Regions from separate parts of the Labrys okinawensis genome, predicted to be linked through region 3. Evidence: riboswitches for the same ligand, from Rfam matches in the RefSeq annotation. Region 3 holds a riboswitch; each other region holds the start of a gene.
The links. A riboswitch is a leader RNA that binds a small molecule or an ion and turns the genes downstream of it on or off. The one in region 3 is predicted to bind cobalamin.
Positions count from the first base shown of each region.

Region 1: it holds a riboswitch for cobalamin, as region 3 does, so the genes downstream of both, ACMDCR_RS30445 (CbtB domain-containing protein) here and bluB (5,6-dimethylbenzimidazole synthase) in region 3, are expected to answer to the same signal.
Region 2: it holds a riboswitch for cobalamin, as region 3 does, so the genes downstream of both, ACMDCR_RS07005 (DUF1636 family protein) here and bluB (5,6-dimethylbenzimidazole synthase) in region 3, are expected to answer to the same signal.
Region 4: it holds a riboswitch for cobalamin, as region 3 does, so the genes downstream of both, ACMDCR_RS14430 (aromatic ring-hydroxylating oxygenase subunit alpha) here and bluB (5,6-dimethylbenzimidazole synthase) in region 3, are expected to answer to the same signal.

Region 1 covers NZ_CP178864.1:6,561,857-6,567,634, reverse strand. Annotated here, with positions in the region: gene ACMDCR_RS30465 (DUF4112 domain-containing protein) at 58-432, opposite strand; gene cobS (cobaltochelatase subunit CobS) at 555-1,541, opposite strand; gene ACMDCR_RS30455 (J domain-containing protein) at 1,621-2,211, opposite strand; gene ACMDCR_RS30450 (CbtA family protein) at 2,589-3,371, opposite strand; gene ACMDCR_RS30445 (CbtB domain-containing protein) at 3,388-3,600, opposite strand; cobalamin riboswitch at 3,634-3,782, opposite strand; gene ACMDCR_RS30440 (histidine phosphatase family protein) at 3,818-4,369, shown strand; gene ACMDCR_RS30435 (alpha/beta fold hydrolase) at 4,452-5,267, opposite strand; gene ACMDCR_RS30430 (UDP-glucose dehydrogenase family protein) at 5,448-5,778, shown strand, end outside.
Region 2 covers NZ_CP178864.1:1,459,291-1,465,068, reverse strand. Annotated here, with positions in the region: gene cobN (cobaltochelatase subunit CobN) at 1-2,084, opposite strand, end outside; gene cobW (cobalamin biosynthesis protein CobW) at 2,084-3,133, opposite strand; gene ACMDCR_RS07005 (DUF1636 family protein) at 3,130-3,513, opposite strand; cobalamin riboswitch at 3,618-3,811, opposite strand; gene ACMDCR_RS07000 (hypothetical protein) at 3,907-4,284, shown strand; gene ACMDCR_RS06995 ((2Fe-2S)-binding protein) at 4,665-5,120, shown strand; gene ACMDCR_RS06990 (molybdopterin cofactor-binding domain-containing protein) at 5,125-5,778, shown strand, end outside.
Region 3 covers NZ_CP178864.1:1,763,836-1,769,613, reverse strand. Annotated here, with positions in the region: gene ACMDCR_RS08350 (hypothetical protein) at 1-240, shown strand, start outside; gene ACMDCR_RS08345 (TerB family tellurite resistance protein) at 246-869, opposite strand; gene bluB (5,6-dimethylbenzimidazole synthase) at 908-1,657, opposite strand; cobalamin riboswitch at 1,700-1,879, opposite strand; gene ACMDCR_RS08335 (PAS domain-containing protein) at 2,030-5,089, opposite strand; gene ACMDCR_RS08330 (phasin) at 5,258-5,638, shown strand.
Region 4 covers NZ_CP178864.1:3,095,892-3,101,669, forward strand. Annotated here, with positions in the region: gene ACMDCR_RS14415 (IS110 family transposase) at 1-350, opposite strand, end outside; gene ACMDCR_RS14420 (hypothetical protein) at 721-1,020, opposite strand; gene ACMDCR_RS14425 (2Fe-2S iron-sulfur cluster-binding protein) at 1,024-2,085, opposite strand; gene ACMDCR_RS14430 (aromatic ring-hydroxylating oxygenase subunit alpha) at 2,175-3,419, opposite strand; cobalamin riboswitch at 3,540-3,751, opposite strand; gene ACMDCR_RS14435 (fumarate hydratase) at 3,930-5,570, shown strand.

The sequences.
Region 1 (5,778 bases), 2.2 Mb from region 3:
AAGCCTATTGGCGCCTGCGGCGGCGGGACGCGGAGGGTGTGCCTGCGGTCCCAGGTTCTATATCCGGCCCTCGGCAATCAGGTGATCGCGCAAAAGCGTCATGTTCTGCCGATTGGCGCGCCAGAAGATGTCGATGACGTCGCCGGCAACCGGCACAGTGCCGAGGGCGCCTTCGATGGCGACGTTGACGATCATGCGGGCGAGCAGGACGCGTGGCACACCGATGCGCACGGCCTCGATGACGATGATGCTCGACAGGAGCACGCCCGCCCAGTCGCCGAAGCCCGGTATCAGGCCGATGATCGCATCGACGCCGAAGCGGATCTTCGTGAAGGGAATGGAGAAGGCGATATCGAGAAGACGGGACAGCCTGTCGAGCCGCTCGACGCGAGCTCGCAGGTCATTCACACTGCCAGTTGCTGCAAAAGCCATGGATACTCGCCCTCCACGGCGCAGCAAATGGGAGGGAAGGGGGGCGGCTGCAAGGGGAAAGGGGACAATTACCTCAAATAACCAAGGTTGCGTACCCTTACCACCATCCCTGGAGCCAATCCCTACGTCAGCGCCACGTTCACCGAGCTCTCCGCCAGCTCCGCGCCGAACGCCCGCTGATAGAACTCCGCCACGAGGCTGCGTTCCAGCTCGTCGCATTTGTTCAGGAAGGTCACCCGGAAGGCGAAGCCGATGTCGTGGAAGATGTCGGCATTCTCGGCCCAGGTCAGCACCGTGCGCGGCGACATCACGGTGGAGAGGTCACCGTTCATGAAGGCATTGCGGGTCAGGTCGGCCACGCGCACCATCTTGTTGACGATGTCGCGACCGTTGGGGCTGCGCTGGTAATGCTTGGCCTTCGACAGGACGATGTCGACTTCCTTGTCGTGCTGCAGATAGTTCAGCGTGGTGACGATCGACCAGCGATCCATCTGGCCCTGGTTGATCTGCTGCGTGCCGTGATAGAGGCCGGAGGTGTCGCCCAGGCCCACCGTGTTGGTGGTGGCGAACAGGCGGAAGGCGGGGTGCGGGCGGATCACGCGCCGCTGGTCGAGCAGGGTCAGGCGGCCGGATACCTCAAGCACGCGCTGGATCACGAACATCACGTCGGGGCGGCCGGCGTCATATTCGTCGAAGACGAGGGCGATGTTGTTCTGCAAGGCCCAGGGCAGCATGCCGTCCCGGAACTCGGTGATCTGCTGGCCGTCTTTGAGGACGATGGCGTCCTTGCCGACGAGATCGATACGCGAGACATGGCTGTCGAGATTGATGCGCACGCAGGGCCAATTGAGGCGCGCGGCGACCTGCTCGATATGGGTCGACTTGCCGGTGCCGTGATAGCCGGTGACCATCACACGGCGATTATGGGCAAAGCCCGCGAGGATCGCCAGGGTGGTCGGCTTGTCGAAAAGATAGTCGGGGTCGAGGTCCGGGACGTGGTCGTCGGGCTTGGAATAGGCCGGGACCTGAAGATCCGTGTCGAAACCAAACAGCTTCTTGGCCGAGACCATGATATCCGGCAGGTTGGCCGGTGTCGTTTCGTTAGTCATAATGCCTTCCTTGGCTGTCGCCAGGACGGCGAAGCCGACAATCAGTACGAGCGGGCCTGAAAGCCCTCAGAGGGCAAGCCTAGCAAAGCCCGGCGCTTCGGAGCGTATTATAGGCCTGAATGATCCCGCGCAATTGATCTTCGCTGGATCGGTCGCCGCCATTGGCATCGGGGTGAAGCCGTTTGACGAGAGTCTTGTAGCGCGCCTTGATCTCCGGGCCGTTGGCCGTTTCCGGCAGATCCAGTGCTTCAAGCGCCTTGCGCTCGAGAATCTTGAGCCGGCGACGCTCCGGTTGGGGCGCCGTGGTCTGCCGGCGGAAGCCATGGGCGTCGTCGAAGAAACCAAAGTCGTCCTGGACGTCAGGGCCTGCCTGGGCGCCCCGCTTCTTGGCCCAGGGATTGACGCCCATTGTCCAGGTCGGCCGATGTCCGAAAGCGGCATCGCGCTGATAGGCGCTCACGGAATCGTCGGGCAGGCCGGCGAAATAATTGTAGTTCTTGTTGTAGTCGCGGACATGTTCGAGGCAGAAATGCCAGAACTGGCCCTCGCGATTGCGCCCCTTCGGCGCCCGAAATTCACCGTGATTGCGGCAATTGACGTGTTCGCACAGTCTCACGGACGCCTGATGGACCTCCTCGGCCCTCGGGCGCACCCGGATGCGATCAAACAAGGGCGAGTCCAAATCCATGATGACATCACTATGCGAGCGCCAGACCAATTGGGCAAGCGCGAGCTTAAGGACAAGGGGTTAATTGAGGCGGAATGCCGCGAAGCGGCAAGTCATTATATGGAGCCGCGCCCTAAAAAAGAAAGAGGCCGCCCGGATGGCGGCCCAAGTCTTAGGGAGGAAACGCCCAAGGAGGGCTGTAGAGGTGCGGAACGGCATCCACTACACAGCTTAGAGTGCGACTGCTCTCGTCATTTCGCAAGTGCGAAACAGATGAATTCGGTGCAAGAAAGCAAGAATTCCCGCCGGTGTGACATAAAGGCGACGCTTGGCTCGCAAGCCATTGGCCTGACCGTCAGGCCAATGGCCTGTACCTTCCCTTACGCCCGCCGGCCTTCGGGCTGCATCAATTTCTGCGCGAGAATGCCAAAGACCAGGCCCAGCGTGGTCCACAGGACGACATGGATGCCGAGCGAGGCGACCCGGAAGTTCCATAGCACATCGGCCGAGAAGTCGGCCGGCACTTCATGCACGCCCGGCAGCACCAGCATGGCGATGGCCATCACCACGACATAGGCAGCCGCCGCGATCAGGTTGGCGTTCCACCGGCCGAGACTCGCGGCCAGGCGATTGGCCGTGTTGAGCGCAGCGATCGCCACCAGCACCGAAAGTGCGACGATGCTGAAATAGAGGGCGGTCCTCAAGCCGATCGTGTCGGGATTGCCGACAGCCGGCGGGTTGGCCGGATATTTGAGTTGCGGAACGATCACAATTGTCGCAAGGCCGATGGCTGCGACGACGGCCGCAGTGGCCCTCGGGCTCAGCGAGCCGAGCCGTCCCTGCGCGAAGGCGAAGACGAGGGCGAAGATGCCACCGACCGCCGCGCCGTAGACCAGCACGCCGGTGAGCAGGCCGAAGCTCGCCTGCATCGGCCGGCTGACGAGTTCCTCCTCGTTGCCATGATCCTGGCCGGCGGCGGGGGCCGTCGACATGTTCATGTTCATGGCGGGAGCAGGTTTGGCCTCCTGCTGCGCCGAACGGCTCTCCTCGAAGGCGATGGCCGCATCCACCTGCGGTTCACCGAAGACCCTGGCAAAGCCAAAGGCGAGCAAGCCCGCGAGGATGCCAACAAGCATCCCCCGGATCAAAAGGGACCTGACCATGATGTGTCCGTTGCCCCTAGTGGCAGGGGAAGCCGAGCAGATGGCGGCCGTCATGCACCCATTCGTGGATGTACATGCCCTGGAAAATGGACGTCGCACCCTCTTCGGCGCCGACGAAGTAGATCGCCAGGAGAGCCAGCAGCAGCGTCAGGATGGCCCACGGCACGATTTCGCGCAGCGGAATGGTGATGGATTGCGGTGAGGAAGGCGCGAGAACGGCGGTCGTCATCATAAAGCTCCTTGGGATTACGCGTCCCGTTTGAGGCGTGCGTGCCTTGGAAGAGGTCTGACTGTCGAAGCGGCAGCGGATGCCGTCGATCACAGTGGCGCGACCGTGCCGGACTTTCACCGGCTTCTCAACCTTGGCGTGCAAATGGCATAAGCAGCGCATCTGTCGCCGCATGTCAATATTGTGCCGTCATTTTTGTGCTTGTAGAGACCATCGCATGACCCCGCGCCTGACCCTTATCTGCCATGCGGCGACGCCCGCCCTGCGCACGGCGAGTTTTCCCCTCGACGAAGCGCTCGATGACAGGGGCCTGTCGGCGGCCAGGGCGCTTGCGGGGCGATTCGAGAAGGTCGGCCGCATTCTCCTCAGTCCCGCCTTGCGGGCACGCCAGACGGCGCAGGCGATGGAGCTCGAGGGCGAGACATGCGAAGCCCTGCGCGAATGCGACTATGGACGCTGGGCGGGGCTCGGCTTCGAGGCGGTCGCCATCGCCGAGCCGGAGGGGGTGGCCGCCTGGGCCAGCGATCCCGATGCCCGTCCGCACGGCGGGGAATCTGTGACCAACCTCATCCGCCGTGTCGGCGCCTGGCTCGACGGCGAGCGCTTCGAGGGGCATGTGCTGGCCGTCACGCACGCCTCCGTCGTGCGGGCCGCCGCGGTGCACGCGCTCGGCGCCCCGGGGCAGGCCTTCTGGCGCATCGAGGCGGGGCCGCTGTCGGTCGCGGATCTCAGGCCTTCGCCAAGGGGTTGGACGTTGAGATTGGGATAGCTGGGAGTGGCGGTCTCCGACCGCCATTTTCCTGTTCAAAGAACGTACCGGTTCCAAGCATGGCGGTCGGAGACCGCCACTCCTACCCAAAGAACCCCAGCGCCGCCGCGACGATCGCCTCCGGCGCGTCCTCCTGCATGAGATGGCCGCAATCCGGGATCTCCGTCAGCCGGCAGCCGGGGAGCAGAGCGGCCAGCTCGCGCCCCCTCTCTACCGGGATCCAGCCATCCTCCACGCCCCAGAGCAGGCGCGATGGGCAGCGCAGATTAGGATAATGATCCTGGATCTCGTCCGTATAGCGCTGATCCATCTGGGCGATCTGGCGATAGAAGGCGGGCTTGCCGACCGGGCCTGTCCAGGGCGCGGCATAAGCCTGGCGTGCGGCGGCGGACAAGGGCCTGAAGGCGGCACCCTGCAGATAGGCGGTGAGGATGGCTTCCTGGATATAATCGGGTATGCCGGCGAAGGCCTCCTCGTACTGCCGGACATGGCGCACGAAAGGCGAGCCCCAGGGACGCACGGCCACGGGATCGATGAGGAGGAGGCGCTTATATTCGCAGCCGTCGAGGAGATGGGCGCGCAGCACCGTGGCGCCGCCGAAATCATGGGCGATCACGTCGGGCTGCTCCAGCGACCAGAACTGCAACAGCGCCGCCAGCAGCCGGTTCTGCATGCCCAGCGATACATCCTGGCCCTCCCGCTTCTCCGACTGGCCATAGCCGATGAGGTCGTAGAGGTAGATCTCGAAATGGCGCGCGAGCTCACGGGCGATCGCCCGCCAGACGAAGGAGGAGAACGGCGTGCCATGCACCAGCACCAAAGGCGGGCCGGCGCCGAAGCGGTCATAGGCGACGCTCTGGCCCTCGAATGTGAAGATCCGGCGGAGATTCCAGTCCATGGCGGCCTCTGATGGCGGGCTTCGAGGAAATCTGCGCCTGGTCGAAGGCGCGGGCAAGCGCTGGGAGCGCGGACATCTCTAAGACACTCAAGAGAGTGTCGGATGTCCGCGCTCCCAGGATTCGTCATTGGCTTGTCGTCGGGCCTTTTGTAGACAGGGCGCCCAACGAGGAATGATTGCATGCGCGTGGCAATGATCGGGACAGGCTATGTCGGGCTGGTGACGGGGGCGTGCCTCGCCGACTTCGGCCATGTCGTTGTTTGCGTCGACAAGGATCCGGCCAAGATCGAAGGCCTGCTCGCCGGTCGCATGCCGATCTACGAGCCCGGCCTTGAGCAGCTCGTGGCGCGAAACGTCAGGGAAAAGCGCCTATTCTTCACCACCGAGCTTGCGCCCGCGGTGAAGGAAGCGGCCGTGGTGTTCCTTGCCGTCGGCACGCCCTCGCGCCGCGGCGACGGCCATGCCGACCTCTCCTATGTCTATGGCGCCGTGCGCGAGATCGCCGCGGCAG
Region 2 (5,778 bases), 300 kb from region 3:
GCTTCGGGCGCGATGCCGCATTCCGCGGTGAGGCCGCCATCTTGCGCCTTCTCGATGATCTCCCGGCGCAGATAGCCCATGCGCCGCTGGTCGAGCCCGTCGGCACTGGCATATTCGTCGATAAGGCGCTCCACTTCGATCGCGGCGCCCGAAAGCCCAGCCTCGCGCAAGGGCGGCGTGAGGTGGCCGATGGTCACGGCGCCGAGCCGGCGCTTGGCCTGTGCCGCCTCGCCTGGATTGTTGACGATGAAGGGATAGAGCACCGGCAGATGGCCGGCCGCCAGTTCCGGGAAACACTCCGCCGAGAGAGCTGTGGCCTTGCCGGGCAGCCACTCCAGCGTGCCATGCGTGCCGAGATGGATCATCGCATCCATGTCGAAGCTCTCGCGCAGCCAGAGATAGAAGGCGAGATAGGAATGGCGCGGCGGCAGGTCCGGCGAATGGTGATCGCCCTTGCGATCGAGGGCCGAACCGCGGTCGGGCTGGATGGCGATGGCGACATGGCCGCAGATCAGGCCGGCGAAGGTGAAGGTGCTGTCTCGGCAGAGCGGATCGGTGGCGGGATCGCCCCAGTGCGTGAGGAGTTTTTCTCGGATGGCTTTCGGGAGGGTGTCGAGCCAGGTGCGGTAGGCTTGGAGGGAAAGGACCGGGGTCGGTGTGCCGGTCTTCGGACCGGCAACTTCTTCGCCGTCGCGGGCATGCCGGTCTGAAGACCGGCACACCAAGCCTGCGCCCTCACCCGAACCGGTATCGTTTGCAAGGGCAGGCGAGACGCCTGCGGTCCCGAGAATCGGTTCCAGCCGCTTTAGCAGTTCCGCCCCGTCTTTCGGCCGCTCCGCTATCGCATACCCCTCCGCCTCCAGCCGATCGAGGATCGCCAGCGTGGAGGCCGGCGCGTCCAGTCCGACGGCATGGGCGAGGCGCCCGTCCGCGCCGGGATAGTTGGAGAGCACCAGGCCGAGCCGGCGCTCTGCCCGCGGCTTGGCGGCAAGCCGGGCCCAGGCCGCGGCCTTGGCGGCCACCGCGGCGATGCGCTCGGCATGCGGCCGATGCGCCAGGTGCGAGAAAGCGCCGGCCTGCCGCTCGGCCTTGAAGGAGATCACGCCGGCGCTGAGGCGGCCGTCGAGTTCGGGCAAGGCCACATGCATGGCGAGATCGCTGGCCGAAAGGCCGCGGCTGGACGCCTCCCAGGCCTCCTCCACCGAGGAGGATGTGATGACCTGCAGCACCGGGCAATCGGCTCTGTCGAGCGGCGAAGCGCCGTCGTCGTCCAGGGCGGAGAAGGCAGTGGCGTTGAGGATGACGGCGGGCTTCAAGGCCCCGAGCTGCCCGCACACCCAGGTGGCGGTCTCGGCGTCCTTGAGGGATCCGACATAGAGGGCGGTGGGTAGGAGGCCGTGGCCTTCCAGGGCCTCTGCAAGGGCTGTGATGGGGGCGGTGTCGGCGGAGAGCAGGATGGAGCGGTAGAAGAGGATGACCGCTGGGAGCGCGGACATCTTGTCCGCATCTTCCTTCTCGCCAGGCGTGACGTTTCCAAGATGCGGACAAGATGTCCGCGCTCCCAGCGTGCCATACTTCGGCACAGTGACCGGCTCGTCCGGATCGCCGAAATCCAACCCGCCCAGCCGCGCGGCATAGAGCAACGACGATCGCGCATTCGCCGCCCCGCCCTCGCGCCAATAGCGCGCCAGCGTCTCCAGCGCCTCCGCCGGCACGGTGGAGAGCGCGGCGAGCCGGCCATCCGGCCTGGCGTCGCCGGGGATCAGCGCCAGGGCGATGCCGTGCGTACGCGCCGCTGCTGCCAGTTCCTCGACGCCGTAGCGCCAGTAGTCCATGCCGCCAAGCAGACGCACGACGATGGCCTTCGCGTGCCTCGCCGTGTTCTCGACATAGAGATCCACCGACATCGGGTGGCGCAGTTTCTGCAAGGGCGCGAGGCGCAGGCCGTCGAGCCCCGTGGCTGCCGCCAGAGCGAGGTCGCTATCGGTCAGCGAGGCAAAGACGATCGGTCCGGGCGCCTGGCCCAGATCGATGGCCGCCTCGCTGGCATCGAGCGAACGCGTATCGGCCGGCAGCAGATGCATCAGTTCTCCAGAGCTTTCCTGATGGCCCCTTGGTCGATGCCCTTCTCGCCGATGATGACGAGACGGCTGGCGCGGGTCTCGCCCGGCGCCCAGGCGCGGTCGAAATGCTGCGAGAAGCGGGCGCCGACGCCCTGCACCAGCAGGCGCATGGGCTTGCCTTCAATCGCGACGAAGCCCTTGATGCGCAGGATGTCATGCGTCTCGGCGGCCGCCTTCAGCCTGCGGACCAGCGCATCGGCCTCGAGAATGGCGGGCAGGTCGACGATGAACGTGTCGAAATCGTCGTGATCATGCTCCTCCTCGTGGTCGTGATGCGAGGGGCGTCCTTCGAGGTCGCTCTCCGCCGCCGCGCCGATGCCGAGCAGCACCGCTGCATCGATCCGGCCCTCGGAGGTGCGCACCACCTTGACGGCGCGCGGCACGGTTTTCTCGATATCCTTTTCGACGTTGTCGGCCTCGACCACCGACATCAAATCGGCCTTGTTCAGCACCACGAGATCGGCGCAGAGGAGCTGGTCCTCATAGACCTCCTCCAGCGGATTGTCATGGTCGAGCGAGGCATCGCCCTCGGCCCGTCGCTTCAGCTCCTCGGGATCGTCGGCAAAACGGCCGGCGGCAACGGCGGCGCCATCGACCACGGCGATCACGCCATCGACCGTCACGCGCGAGCGAATCGCCGGCCAGTTGAACGCCTTCACCAGGGGCTTGGGCAGCGCCAGGCCGGAGGTCTCGATGACGATATGCTCGGGCGCGTTGGGCCGGGCGAGCAGGGTTTCGAGCGCCGGCACGAAATCATCCGCGACGGTGCAGCAGATGCAGCCATTGGCGAGTTCGACGATCGCGTCCTCCGGACAGCTCTCGATGCCGCAGGATTTCAGGATGTCGCCGTCGACGCCGACATCGCCGAACTCGTTGACGATCAGAGCGAGCCTGCGGCCATTGGCGGTGGCAAGGAGATTGCGGATCAGGGTCGTCTTGCCGGCACCAAGAAAGCCGGTGACGATGGTGCAGGGAACCTTGGCAATTTCTGCTTTCAGCGGCGCGTTCATTCGGCAGCGTCCTCGAGGGGTTGGATGGGTGGTATGCGCGCGATCATGCTGCGCTTGAAAGGTTCGGGACGGCCGCGCCATGGCATCAGGCCGTCCGTCGAATGAGCGAGGAGCTTGGCGCCGGTGACGATATCCGGCCCGCTCTCGGCCGTGAGATCGCCGAAGACATAGGTCCAGCTTCCGGGGGCGGACAGTGCCACGGTGCAGGAGCGCTTGCAGTTGCCAAGGCATTCGACCGGCTGGAGCGTCATGCCCGCAGGCAGAAGGCCGGCAAGGCGATCGCGCAGGCGTGAGCCCTGGCGGGGCGCCTCGGGATCATCGCCTTCGCGTCTGCAGGTTACGCAGACATGCACCAGGACTGGCAGAAGAGTTTCTCGCATCGGCCCCATTCATGCCGCCGGAACGGCTGCGGGGCGCTGGAAGCGACGGAAAGGCCGGCGATCTTCCAAAAAGGAACCGGTGGCCGCGGCGCCCCGCCCGGACCGGTGTAACACTGGCGAACAGCAGGTCTCCTGGCTCGCGGTTCACCGCGCACCGCCGCCTTCCCGGTTTCCCAGTGGCCTGTGGCAGAGCGCTCGCCGCTTACAGTTGCGGGGGCAGCCGCGGCTTTGGGAAAGATCCCCGCACCGCATTCCCTCTTCTCTCTCAACGAGAGAAACCGTTCGCGCATGACATAAGGGCCGTGCGAGCAGGCTTGTCAATGTTCACGCTTCCATCGCTGTCTCAAAATCCGGCATAAGGGCATCGAATAGCTCTCAAACATCGAGGCTGCCATGGCCGACGAGACGCCCTCCCCGCCGCCGACACCTGTCATCGAGCCGCCGAAGCGGATCGATGCCACCTTCCGCAATGGCTCGGTGACGGCGATCGGCGTGGTGCTCGCCTTCTCGCTCGGGTTTCTCAACAACTGGGCTTCCCAACCGGGCAACTGGATACCAGAGGACCTCGCCGCCGTGGTCCTCATCGCAGTGGGCATCGTTTTCCAGATCTGGTCGATGGCGGGCATGCTGTCCGTCTCCTCCCTTGAGGAACCGATCTACCGGCGCATCGTCCGAATCTTCCTGATCGGTCTTATTCTGGTTTCCATCGGCGTGCTGGTGGCCATCAGCGGTGACGCCCTCGGCTACAGCAGGCTCCTGCTCAAGCCGTGATTCTTCTCTCTCCCGTCAGAAAGACCGCGACCGCGTGTATCCCTCCCAGCTCGACGATCTGCGCCGTGCCCAGAACCTGCTGACCATCCGAGTGTCATTCTCGGCGCAGGCACTTTCTCGCCGGCGAACATTCAGCCGCAGTCGGATTTCCATCCCAAGCGTTGAACCGACACGGCACTTTGCCGGCTTTGGGAATGCAGTCTGGCGCATGCGAAAATCCCGGCACGCTCCCCTCCGATAACGATGACTCACGTCTGCGTTATCCGGCCGTTCGGCCCCGTTGATTGCTGCTAGTCTGGCCTCCTCGCAATCGCCCAACAGAAGGCCAACGCCGATGGGCCTGGTCTTCTGCCGTGCATCAGCCGCTGAGAGGCCTGCCTATGGTTGCCCTTATTGTAAATAATATTTCGCATCAGCTCGATATTGAGCCCGAAACCCCGCTGCTTTGGGTCATCCGCGACGAACTCGGCCTCACCGGCACGAAGTTCGGCTGCGGCATCGCCGAGTGTGGCGCCTGCACCGTGCATGTCGAAGGCGCTGCCATCCGCTCCTGCCAGACCCAGGTCGGCGACGTCGACGGCGCCCACATCACCACGATCGAGGGCCTTTCGCCCGACGGCAAGCACCCGGTGCAGCAGGCATGGCTGGCCGAGGACGTGCCCCAATGCGGCTATTGCCAGTCCGGCCAGATCATGGCCGCCGCCGCCTTTCTCAAGGATACGCCGCATCCGAGCGACGAGGATATCGACAGTTCCATCACCAATATCTGCCGCTGCGGCACCTATCCGCGCATCCGCGCCGCCATCCATCGCGCCGCCGACATGATGAAGGGGTAGGACCATGAACGCCATCGACAGACACGCGGTTCGCCTGAGCCGCCGGAACTTCCTTGCCATCAGCCTCACCGCCGCCGGCGGTCTGATGATCGGCGGCATCATTCCGCAAGCCGCCAGTGCGCTCGTCGTCGACAACCAGCCTTGGGATGAGACCAGAACCGGTGAGGAGATCAACGCCTGGATCATGGTCGAGCCCGACGACACCGTGATCATCCGCGTCGCCCAATCGGAAATGGGCGAAGGCGTCTTCACCTCGCTGCCAATGATCGTGGCCGAGGAACTCGGTTGTGACTGGGCCAGGGTGAAGGCCGAATATGCCACCGCCAGCCGGAACCTGCGCGAGAACAATGTCTACAAGCGCATGGGCACCGGCGGCTCGGGCGCTGTCCGGCGTTCGCGCGAATTCCTTCAGGCGGCTGGCGCCAATGCCCGCGTGCGGCTGGTGCAGGCGGCTGCCGGACGCTGGAACGTTTCGCCCGACAGCTGCAGCGTCGACAATGGCAAGGTGGTTCACCAGGCCAGCGGCAGGAGCCTGCGCTATGGCGAGCTCGCGGCCGACGCCGCCAAGGTCACGCTCGCCAGCGATCCCGCTATCAAGACGCCGGACCAGTTCACCTTGATCGGCAAGCCGCTGGCCCGTCTGGATACGCCGCCCAAG
Region 3 (5,778 bases):
CTAGGGGTCGGCCTGGCTGGGGTCGTAGTCATGGCGATCTATCAGGGTATTGTCCTCGGCCTCGACTATCTCCTGGCACCCGCCGCCTTCGGGCACACCATTCTGCTGGTCTTCGTCGCTCTGATCTATCCGCTGCTGGGCGGCTGGGTCATCGGCCTGTTCGTGATCACCGCCCATCGCCTGCGCGCTTTGAAGGACGGCGTGATATCGGGCCGCAACCTGTCCAACGTCTTCGAGTAAGGACATTATCGCCGCAGGTTCGCCGCCTGCGCCATGGTGAGCCGGCGCTTCAGGCGCACGATGGCCTCCTGCTGCAGGTCGCTCGCCTCGCCATAAGCATTGGCGACGCGGGTCAGCATCTCGATGAACTGCAGCCTCTCGTCCATGGTCAATCGGCTGACGAGCAGTGGCGTGAGGTCATCGGCAACCGGCGAGAAAACCCGGCCGCGGTCGGTCAACTGCCAGGCTAGTTCGAACATAGCCTGCCGATCCTCGACCTCCAGGGGATCGGCCATCAATTCATGGATGACGTTCTTCTCCGCCGCTGTCAGCGGCGCGCCGGTGCGCACCAGCTGGATCATCAGGACCACCGCGGCAAGGCGCACATCCTGGAGATGGTGCAACGGGCGGCGCGTCAGCGCGGCCGGATCGGGACCGTCGACACCCTTGTTGAGAGGCCGAGGGTCTAAGGCCTGCGAGCTTGGGGAATTTACAGTCGCGCCTTTCGCCCTGGGCCTCGTCATCCAGTAGAGACCGCCCACTCCCGCTGCGATGGCGAGAAGGAAGACACCCCGTGGCACCTGCAGCAACAAGAGGCTCACCAGCACGAGAGCGGCGATCCAACCGGCCCATTTGCGTATGGCATCCATGATTACGACTTCAACCCCAGCCTGCCAGCCGCTAGATGTTACGAAGGGGAAGGCCGCACAAGTCCGCCTTCCATGCCCTGTTGCATCAAAGTGAGCAAGGGCTCATTGGCAGCCGTCTGCCCCCAACCTTCGAAATTCAGCACTTCCTCGGCCGGCAAACGCTTGCGCCACCCCTTCACTTCAAGCTCCGGGCGGATATAGGCTTCATGCACATAACCGAGGCATAGATAGGCCACGGGGATCACACGCTCGGGAATGCCAAGAAGCGCGCGCAGCTTGAGGGGATCGATAATGCTGACCCAGCCCACGCCGACGCCTTCGGCCCGCGCCGCCAGCCAGATGTTCTGCACGGCGCAGACAGTGGAATAGCTGTCCATCGCCTTGTCATGCGTGCGCCCCAGCACCACCGGCCCGGCGCGGTCGGGATCGCATGTGATGCACAGATTGACCGGCGCCTCGACGATGCCCTCGAGCTTCAGGGCTCTATAGGCGCCTTGCCTGTCCGCCGGAAACAGGGCCGCGGCTTCCTCGTTGGCCTCGCGGAACAGCTCCTGCACCCTGAGCCGGATCTCCAGGCTGCGCAGCACGACGAAGTTCCAGGGCTGCATGAAGCCGACCGATGGTGCGTGATGGCCTGCGAGCAGGATACGCGCCAACACCTCGTCCGGCACCGGCTCGGAGCTGAACTGGCTGCGCACATCGCGCCTGGTATAGATGGCGCGGTAGACGGCGTCCCGCTCGGCCGAGGAGAAAGGGCCACAAGCCGAAAGAGCTTCGCTATTGTCCATCGATTGTCCCCTGACGATGGCAATCCCCGCGCCGTCCGCGCGCGGGAACCTATCGCCTCCGGCCGGTCTTCTGACTCGGGATCATCCCACCCCGGCGCCTTCCCCGCGATCGCGAGTGGCATCAGCCCGGGCAGTCCCCCTTACAGCGTTGGGCACGTCGCGGCTTTCAACCGCGTTCCCGATTCTCCCGCCACCGCGGGCACCGAAGGTGATGGGGATGTAGCATGGCTGGGAGAAGCGGGGAAGCGCTGTGGCTGGGAGCGCGGACGTCCTCGTCTGCTCTTGGAAACGTTCCGCTCCATGATTGAGGAAGAGTGGATCGTCCGACACCCTTCGAGTGCCGCTGGGATGTCCGCGCTCCCAGCCACAGCGCTACTCCGCCAGCACCCTCGTCGAGGGAAAGATCACCTCCACCAGCGTCCCCGCGTTCTTGGTCGACTGGATGGCGAAGGTGGCTCGGTTGGCTTCCACCAGCGCCTTGGTCAGCGGCAGGCCGAGGCCGGTGCCGCCCAGGGTGGTCGAGGCAACCTGGCGGAAGGGCTCCATGGCGATGGCAAGTTCGCGCTCGGTCATGCCGACACCGGTATCGCGCACGCGCAGCACCGCCTCGCCCCGCTCGGAGAGCGTGGTGGAGATGATGGCCTGGCCGCCGGCCTGGGTGAACTTTATCGAGTTCGATAACAGGTTCAGCACGATCTGGCGCATGGAGCGGTTGTCGGCCACGACATTGGGCAGGCCATTGGCGAGCGCCATGCGGATGATGATGCGGTCGCGGCTCGCCTGCGGCTGCATCAGGCTTACCGATTGCTGCACGACCTCGTTGAGATTGACGCTGGCAAAGGTGAGGTCGAGCTTGCCGGCCTCGATCTTCGAGAGGTCGAGGAGATCGTTCACCAGGCTGATGACATGTTCGCCTGAGGTGTGGATGTCGCGCGCATAGGAGCGGTAGCGTTCATTGCCCATCGGGCCGAAGCGCTCCTCCATCATCACCTCGGCAAAGCCGATGATGGCGTTGAGGGGCGTGCGCACCTCATGCGAGATCTTGGCGAGGAAGTCCGACTTCTGCGAGGAGGCCTCCTCCGCCTGGCGCTTGGCTGCCGTCAGCTCGCCTTCCGCCTTCTTGAAGGAAGTGACGTCGCGCAGCACGGCGCAGAGGCGCTTGCCGTCGTCGCCGAGGCGTCCGATGGTCATGAACAGCGGCACCGAGCCGCCCTGGCGCACCCGTCCCACCACCTCGCGCCCATCATTGAGCAGGCTCGCCACACCGTTGGAGCGCAGGCTGTCGAGGTAGTCATACGCGGCGCGGTGGCTCTCGGGCGCGAACAGCAGCAAAAGGTCCTTGCCGACGATCTCGCGCTGCTCATAGCCGAACAGGGCCTCGGCGCTGCGGTTGATGGAAACGATGCGCCCTTCCTTGTCGAGGATCACCACGCCATCGGTGGCGGTGTCGAGCACCGCCTGCAATTCATCGGCGCGACGCTCGGCAAAGCGCAGCTTCTCGGCGCTGATCTCGCCGAGCGGACGACGCACCGAGATCAGCAACGCGCTTTCCCCATCCCAATGCGTGGTCTGCACTTTGCCGTCGACCGTGATGGTTTCCCCCGAGGCCGTCTTCAGAAGCACGCCGGAACTGGCTTCCCCACTCACCGTCGGTGCCGCGCCTGCAAAGACGCGGTCGAGCCCACCGTCGCGGCGGATCGCCTCAACGTCGGGATAGCCGAGCAGTTCGAGCATCGTGCGGTTGGCGAATTGCAGATCCTCGCCGCGGGCAATGAAGATGCCGATCGGCAGGCGGTCGATCAGGGCGACCGGCACCTTGTCGAGCCTGCCGAGCCGGATCGGGCGGGGGGGCTCCGTCTCGCCGGGAGCAAGCTCGAGGGCGGGCGGTTCGGAGATCTCCTCCTCGCGCCAGCGATCCTCGTCAGTCGCCCGCGGCAGCCGGGCCTCTTCATCCAGCATCTCCGGTTCAGGCCTGGGAGGCTGGAACTGTGGCGCTCCCGGCTGTGGTTCGAGCCCGATCACCCCGGTCTTAATGGACTCGGGGTTGGCATGCTCGATCCTGGCCGGCTCGGCCTTGGCGACTTCCGGTTTCGACGCGCCGGGTTTGGCGATATCGGATTTGGGCGTCTCGGGCCTGGCAGCCGGCATGGGCTCGCCTTCGATGCGCGCGCCGAGGGCCTTGGCGATCTCGTGGAAGGCGATGCGCTCGGTCGGCGTCAGGCTGTGGCGATCATGTCCCTGGCGGTCAAGCGCCTGCCGTTCCTGGGCGATGCGCTCGGCCGCCGGCTTGCTCGGCAGGCGCACGACATTGCTTTCCGTCGACGGGCGGACAGGCTTTACGGGCTCGGGCGGCGATGCCGAAGGTGTCGGCTCGGCTCCCTGCCTCGCAACATCCGATTCGCCCTCGTCGTTGGGGTCGGCCTCCTGCCAAACGATCGAGGGCGAGGCCTGCGGCTCCGGCTCGGCGGCCGCCAGCATCGGCCTGGGGAGGCCGGCGACGCCGAAACCACGGAAGCCCTGGAAGCGACCTTCGCTGCCCGTCGCCGGCGAGGCACTGAGCGTGATCGGGATTTCCTGGCGGCCGGCCCGGTCGGGCCACACCAAGGAGAGACCTGTCCAGGTCTGGGTGCCGGCCAGGGCGGCTGCGATGGCCGTGCTGTCCCGAAGGCCGGCAGCGGCGGCGATATCCTCGAAGCGTCGGCCGGTCCAGTCAGCCCCGGTGCGGCCAAGCACCTGGACCAACTCCGGCGAAACCGTGACGAAGCGTCCACCGGCATCCGTCTGGAACGTGAAGCGCACGGACCTGCTGCGCTGGACGGGCGCCGCGGCCACCAGCTGCGGTGGCGGCTCCACCTTGCTCGGTTCCGCTCTTGCAGGCGCGGCAGGCCTGGGGAGTGCTTCCTCCGCCGCCGTGGCAGGCTTCTCCCCGTCGAGATCGACCCAACTCCAGGCTCCGCTCTGCTCATAGGGCTTGGTGAGGCCGGCATCGTCGGTCTGCGGCAAGGGCGGCAGGGTCTCGGGCACCGAGGGCGGCGCCCAGCCCTGCTGCCGGCGGCCGCGGCGCGGAAGGTCGAGCGATTGCACAAGGAGGCCGAGAAAGCCTTCGGGGCCGTCGAAGGAGCGGCAGGCGCAGGAGAGCGTGTCGAGCGCGCCCATGCCCGGCAGGCGCAGGCGCTCGAGCCGCATCGCGCCAGGGCGCGGCAGTTTGCGGGCAATGGCGGCGATCTGGGGCGCAAGGGAGACCAGCGCCGCATTGGACTGCTGGCGCGTGGTGTCGGCGGGCGACAGGCCGAGGCTCTGTGCGCCGGCGCGATTCGCCCAGACCAGCGAACGCCCGTCAAGCTGCCAGACGAAGGCCGGGCGCGGATCGTCCGTCAGCGCCTGCAGACGCTGATCGGCAAGCAGTGCGGTGCGCAACAGTGCCTCGATCATGCCGTTCCCTGAAACCTGCGAAAATGACTAACAAAGTATGAATACAGATGGAAAACAAAACGGTAAATCGCCAGCCCTCCGTCATCCCCCGTTGATCTGGGGCATGGTTAAAACGGCGAGGCTGCGCTATCGTCAAATAGCCTTGAAAAGGCCACGGAGGACAGTGAGATGACAACCAAACCGCCCAATTTCGAGATTCCACCCGAAATGCGCGAGATGGCCGAAAAGAGCGTCGAGCAGGCCAAGAAGGCATTCGACGGCTTCATGGGCGCCGCCTATAAGGCAGCCGGCACGCTGGAAGGCACCACTGACACCATCCAGGCCGGCGGCAAGGATATCGGGCGCAAGGCGCTGACCTATGCCGAGCAGAATGTCGCGGCCGCGCTCGAATTTGCCTCCAGCCTAGTGAAAGCCCGAGACCCGCAGCAAGTGCTGCAGTTGCAGAGCGATTTCATCAAAAGCCAGCTCCAGGCCTTTGGAGAACAGGCAAAGGATATCGGTTCCACGGCGAGCAAGATCGCCTCCGACGTCGCCAAGCCTCAGAAGTAAAAACCATTGCAAAACTTGCAAGACACGGCGAAAACGCAGCCCTGTCTTGCAAGAACGGCATGTCTGCGAGCGATGGTGCTGCTGTTTACTTTCCTTAACGGAAGTCGACTGGAACAAAATGGACCAAACGGTCCCGATCT
Region 4 (5,778 bases), 1.3 Mb from region 3:
CTGGCATCTGAGAACGCGGGTTTTTGCTCCCCCAAGGCCGTGAAGCGGGCAATCAAGACGGCATCGATGACGTCCGTCTTGGCCCTCTTGAGCTGCATCTTGCGGTAGAGCTTGATCTGGGCGGGCTGGTGCTGGGCGATCGCGAAGCCGGCTTCCTGCAAGGCCTGGATTAAATCGAAGCCGTAGCTGCCGGTGGCCTCCACGCCAACCAGGCTTACCTGCTGGCGCTTGAGGAAGGCGATGATCTGGGCAAAGCCCGCAGGCTCGTTGCTGGCTTCCAGCCGCTCCTCATCCTTGTCCAACCCGACATCGAGCTTGGCCTTGCCGATGTCGATTCCTGCAACGTTCATGCTACCATGAGATGTCTTCATTTGGCCCTGCCTTGTGTGCGAACCCAAGGTTCTGGCAACCTTCCGGGTCGATTGAAGAGGCCGTCCGACGATCAAGCTCCAAGACAGGCCCAAGCCTGGTGGCGATCACGATCCGAACGAACGGCCGCCATGGGCTGGGTGGCCACCCAGCCCATGGCACTCCTCACGAAGCAGCACAACTAAAGCACATCCCAATTACACAAGTGGCGATCTCTGATCGCCATTCTTGGAAACGATGTGTTTACCGGTGAAGAAGATGGCGATCGGAGATCGCCACTCCGCGTTTCGCGCGCCTTTTTCTGCAAAGTTAGCGCATATGGGCTGGAAGCTTGCGATCCCAGGGTCGCCTTCAGGCATCCGCGCGAACGCGACGCCGGCGCCCGCGCGAACGGCCCGCATGCGTGCGAACTTCGTCCAGCAATTCACATAGATGCGGCAGGAGCGGATTGTGCTCGGGGGAGGCGGTGAGGAGCTGGCACTTCAGATCGATCGCCGCGGTCGCCAGATCCACGCCCGGCTTGAGGCTGAGAACCCAGCTGAACAGCAGTGTGCGAGCCCGCTCCTCCGCCGTCTCGACAATATCGCCCGACATCGAGAGCAGGGCGTGCACGACAAGCGCATCGGGATTGAGAGGTTCGAAGGCCTGCATGGCTCAGGCCTCGATCTCGACGCGGCCGACCGGCCGTGTGCAGCAGGCAAGCACGAAACCGGCCTCGATCTCCTCCTCTCGGATGCCGCCCTGATGGTTCATCACCGTCTCGCCGGACAGGCGCTGCACCTTGCAGGTTCCACACAGGCCCATGGTGCATCCGGTCGGCAGGTTGAGGCCGGCGGCACGGGCGAGCTGCAGGATGGTCTCCTGGCTGGAGGAGGGGACCTCGATACCGGAACGCGTGAAGGCGACGCTCCCTTCGCTAACCGCCTCGGGATCGATCTGGACAGACTTCTCGTCAATCTCCGGCGGCTGGAAGCTCTCCTCATGATAGCGGCGCATGTCGTAGCCATTGGCCTCCAGCATGTCCTTCACCGCCGCCATGAAGGGCGCGGGACCGCAACAGAACACTTCACGCTCACGGAAATCAGGAGCGATCAGGCGCAGGGCCGGGGCATTGAGACGGCCGCGAAAGCCGGTCCATATTTCGCCGGCATCGGCCTCCTCGACGATCCAGGCAAGGCGCAGATGCCGCATGCCGGCAGCAAGGCGCTCCAGTTCGTGCCGGAAGATGATCTCCGAGGGCCGGCGCGCGCAATTGACGAAGGCAATGTCGGTGGCCTTGCCGTGGTCGGCGGCAAAGCGCGTCATCGACATCATCGGCGTAATGCCGGAACCGGCTGAGATGAAGAGGTATTTCTCCGCCGGATGGCGGTGGAAGGTGAACTGGCCGAGCGGGCCATGGGCCTTCATCCGCGTGCCCGGCTTGAGGTTATCGAGCATCCAGCGCGTGCCGACGCTGGTCGCCTGCGCCTTGGCGGTGACGCTGATCGACATCGGGCGCGATGGGCTGGAGGAGAGCGTATAGGTCCGCAGCACGGGACCGTTCGCCGCCGGGATCTCCAGGGTGATGAACTGGCCCGGCTCATAGCGGAACCAGCCTTCCTCGGAGGCGCGGAAGGTGAAGGTCGCCACATCGCGGCCTTCGCTGACGATCGAGACGCATTCCAGTGTCTGCGCCTTGTCGTTCCAGGGTGGGGTTTGGTCGAGATGCTTGAACATGGGATCCTGGGAGCGCGGACTTCCAGTCCGCTCTTGGAGAGGTATCGCTTGCGGAAAAGAAGAGCGGACAGGATGTCCGCGCTCCCGGCTTACGCCACGCTGCGCAGGCGCACGGCGTCGCCGCCCAGCGATGCTTCCATCGCGTTGCGGTACCATTCGACGAACTGCATCACGCCGCCTTCATGATCCGGCGCATAGGGGCCGGGCGTGTAGGCGGGCGAGGAGACGCCGCGCTGGTTCTCCTCGACGATCTGGCGGTCCTGGTCGTTGGTCATGGTCCAGACATGAGTGAGGTCATCGAGATTGTAGTCGACGCCTTCGACCGCATCCTTGTGCACCAGCCACTTGGTGGTGACCTGCGTCTCCCTTGGGCCGATCGGGATGACGCGGAAGCTGACCGCGTGGTCACCCAGCACATGGTTCCAGGTGGTGGGATAATGGAAAAGCAGCAGCGTGCCGATATTGCCGTCCTCGATCGATGAACTCAGCGGCCGGCTCACGGCCGGCTTGCCCGACATGGTGTAGCTGAGCGCGTTTCGCAGCAGCGGCATGCGGGCCGTGCGGAACTGGCCGCTCTCCGAGATCTTGAAGGTGGAGGGCAGGCCGGCCTCCTCGCAGCGGTCCCAATGGGCCGATATCAAGGGGTCGTCCTGGGCACCCTGCACACCGCTCACCGTGGGCGCTTCCGGGAAGGTGCGGCAGAGCTCGGGATGGTTGCCGGAGCAATGGTAGCATTCGCGATTGTTCTCCCATACCAGCTTCCAGTTGCCCTGCTCGACAATGGTGCTCTCGAAGGCGACCTTCGCATCCTTGAGCCGATGCGGCGCCAGATAGGGCATCACCTGCGCGCGGAAGGCCTCGAAGTCCGGCGCGTCCTTGGCGAGGCATATCCAGAGATAGCCGCCGACGCTCTCGCAGTGGACGGGCTTCAGGCCGTATTGCCTGGCATCGAAATTCGCGCCCATGTCCCGGGCGAACAGAAGGCGGCCGTCGAGCTCGTAGGTCCACTGGTGATAGGGGCAGACGAGCTTGGCGACGGTGCCGCGCTCGGCCGAACACAGACGCGAACCACGGTGGCGGCAGGAATTGTGGAAGGCGCGGATGGCGCCGTCGCCCGAGCGCAGCACGATGACGGGATAGTCGCCGATCTGCAGGGTGATGTAGCTGCCGGGCTTGGCCAGCTCGCAATCATGGCCGGCGAACAGCCATTCGCGATACCAGATATGCTCCATGTCGAGCTTGAAGTAGTCGGCGTCCGTATAGAACTTGCCGTCCAGCGTCGTGCCGGGGCGATGGCCGCGAAGGCGGCCGAGCATGTCCTGATGCGCATTCATGTCAAAATCCCACGTGACCATCTGTGCGTTTGACGGAGAGTGGTGGGACTGGAAGCGGATGGAATTGCTCGTGCCGGCGGCACCCGAATCCCTATCCTCCTTCCGGAACGCCCGCCGCGATCCATCGGTTTCATTCGCGGCTGGTTTCCGGGCTCAGGAGTGGCCTTTGGGGCCTGGTCTTGGCGCCTTCCCAGATCGTTGCCGATCCAGTGGCTGATTGCCTCGACCAACTCCTCTACCGTTGCGGGGGCAGCGCCGGGGTTTCCGCCGGCTTCCCAATTATCCGATCCTCCTCCCAAAGCAGGACCGGCACCTCGAATATTTCAAGACTACATCGAGTCGCTGCACGCACTAGAGACGAAGCGACGTCGGCTGGTGTGTTCGGGACATTGTCGCGGGGAGTGCGCTCAGGAAGCCATAGGCAGCGGCAGCGATAAGGTCTACATCAAGGCCCATGATGGGCAGTTTGGAATTGCCCTGATCTCGCAATCCAGCCGGAGCCTTTCTCCAATGCCTGCCGATTCCGTCTCCAACCCCTCCTATCCCCATGTGCCCCTGTTTCCGTTGGGAGCGGACGAGACGCCTTACCGGAAGCTGACGGACCAGGGCGTGCGTGTGGAGAAGATCGGCGACAAGGAAGTGCTGCAGGTCGAAGGCGAGGCGATGCGCCTCCTGGCCGAGCAGGCCTTCGCCGACATCAACCATCTCCTGCGGCCCGCCCACCTGCAGCAGCTGCGCAACATTCTCGAAGATCCCGAGGCGACCGACAATGACCGCTTCGTCGCCTATGACCTCCTGAAGAACGCCAATATCGCAGCCGGCGGCGTGCTGCCGATGTGCCAGGACACGGGCACGGCCATCGTGATGGCCAAGAAGGGCCGCAAGGTCTGGACCGACGGCGAGGACGAGGGCGCCATCGCGCAAGGCATCCGCGACGCCTATGAGAAGAAGAACCTGCGGTATTCGCAGCTCGCCCCGCTCTCCATGTTCGAGGAGAAGAACACCAAGACCAACCTGCCGGCCCAGATCGACATCGCGGCGGAAGGGGAGGAAGCCTACAAGTTCCTCTTCATCGCCAAGGGCGGCGGCTCGGCCAACAAGACCTTCCTCTATCAGGCGACGCCGTCGATCCTGTCGAAGGACCGGCTGATCGCTTTTCTCAAGGAGAAGATCCTCACCCTCGGCACGGCCGCGTGCCCGCCCTATCACCTGGCGGTGGTGATCGGCGGAACCTCGGCAGAGCTGACGCTGAAGGCCGTCAAGCTCGCCTCGGCGCATTATCTCGATACGCTGCCGACGCAGGGTTCCGAGCTTGGCCATGCCTTCCGCGACCTCGAACTCGAGCAGGAAGTGCATGCGCTCACCCAGTCGCTCGGTGTCGGTGCGCAGTTCGGCGGCAAGTATTTCTGCCATGACGTGCGTGTCATCCGCCTGCCGCGCCACGGCGCCAGCCTTCCCATCGGTCTCGGCGTTTCCTGCTCGGCGGACCGCCAGGCCATGGGCAAAATCACGCGCGAGGGCATCTTCCTCGAAGAACTCGAGCATAATCCTGCGCGCTTCCTGCCCGAGATCGACGAGAGCAGGCTCGGTGGCCCCGTAGTCAAGATCGACCTGAACCAGTCGATGTCGAAGATCCTGGAGACGCTGTCGCAATATCCGGTGAAGACGCGGGTGTCCCTCTCGGGGCCGATCATCGTGGCTCGGGACCTCGCCCATGCCAAGCTGCGCGAGCGCCTGGAAACCGGCGGCGGCCTGCCCGACTACATCAGGAACCACCCCGTCTATTATGCCGGCCCGGCCAAGACGCCGGCCGGCTACGCCTCCGGATCCTTCGGCCCGACCACGGCGGGGCGCATGGACTCCTATGTCGATCAGTTCCAGGCAGCCGGCGGGTCGATGGTGATGCTCGCCAAGGGCAATCGCTCGGCCCAGGTGCGCGAAGCCTGCGCCAAGCATGGCGGCTTCTACCTCGGCTCGATCGGCGGCCCGGCCGCCCGCCTTGCGCAGGACTGCATCAAGAAAGTAGAGGTGCTCGAATATCCCGAACTCGGCATGGAGGCCGTCTGGCGGATCGAGGTTGAGGATTTCCCCGCCTTCATCGTGATCGACGACAAAGGCAACGACTTCTTCAAGGAGCTCAATCTGGGCTGAAAACGCTCATTCGGACGCAAATTCGACCCCTTCCGTGACCCCGGGAGGGGTTTTCTTTTGCCTGCACGCAGTCGTGGCGCAGTGGTGCACATTCGCCACAGTCATGAACAAACGAATTTTGTGTCTAAAACGTGACACACCTTAACATTGTGTAATTTGAGGTAAAGGCGCAGGATTCTTTCGCTGCAATGCAAAAAGCAGCCTTGTT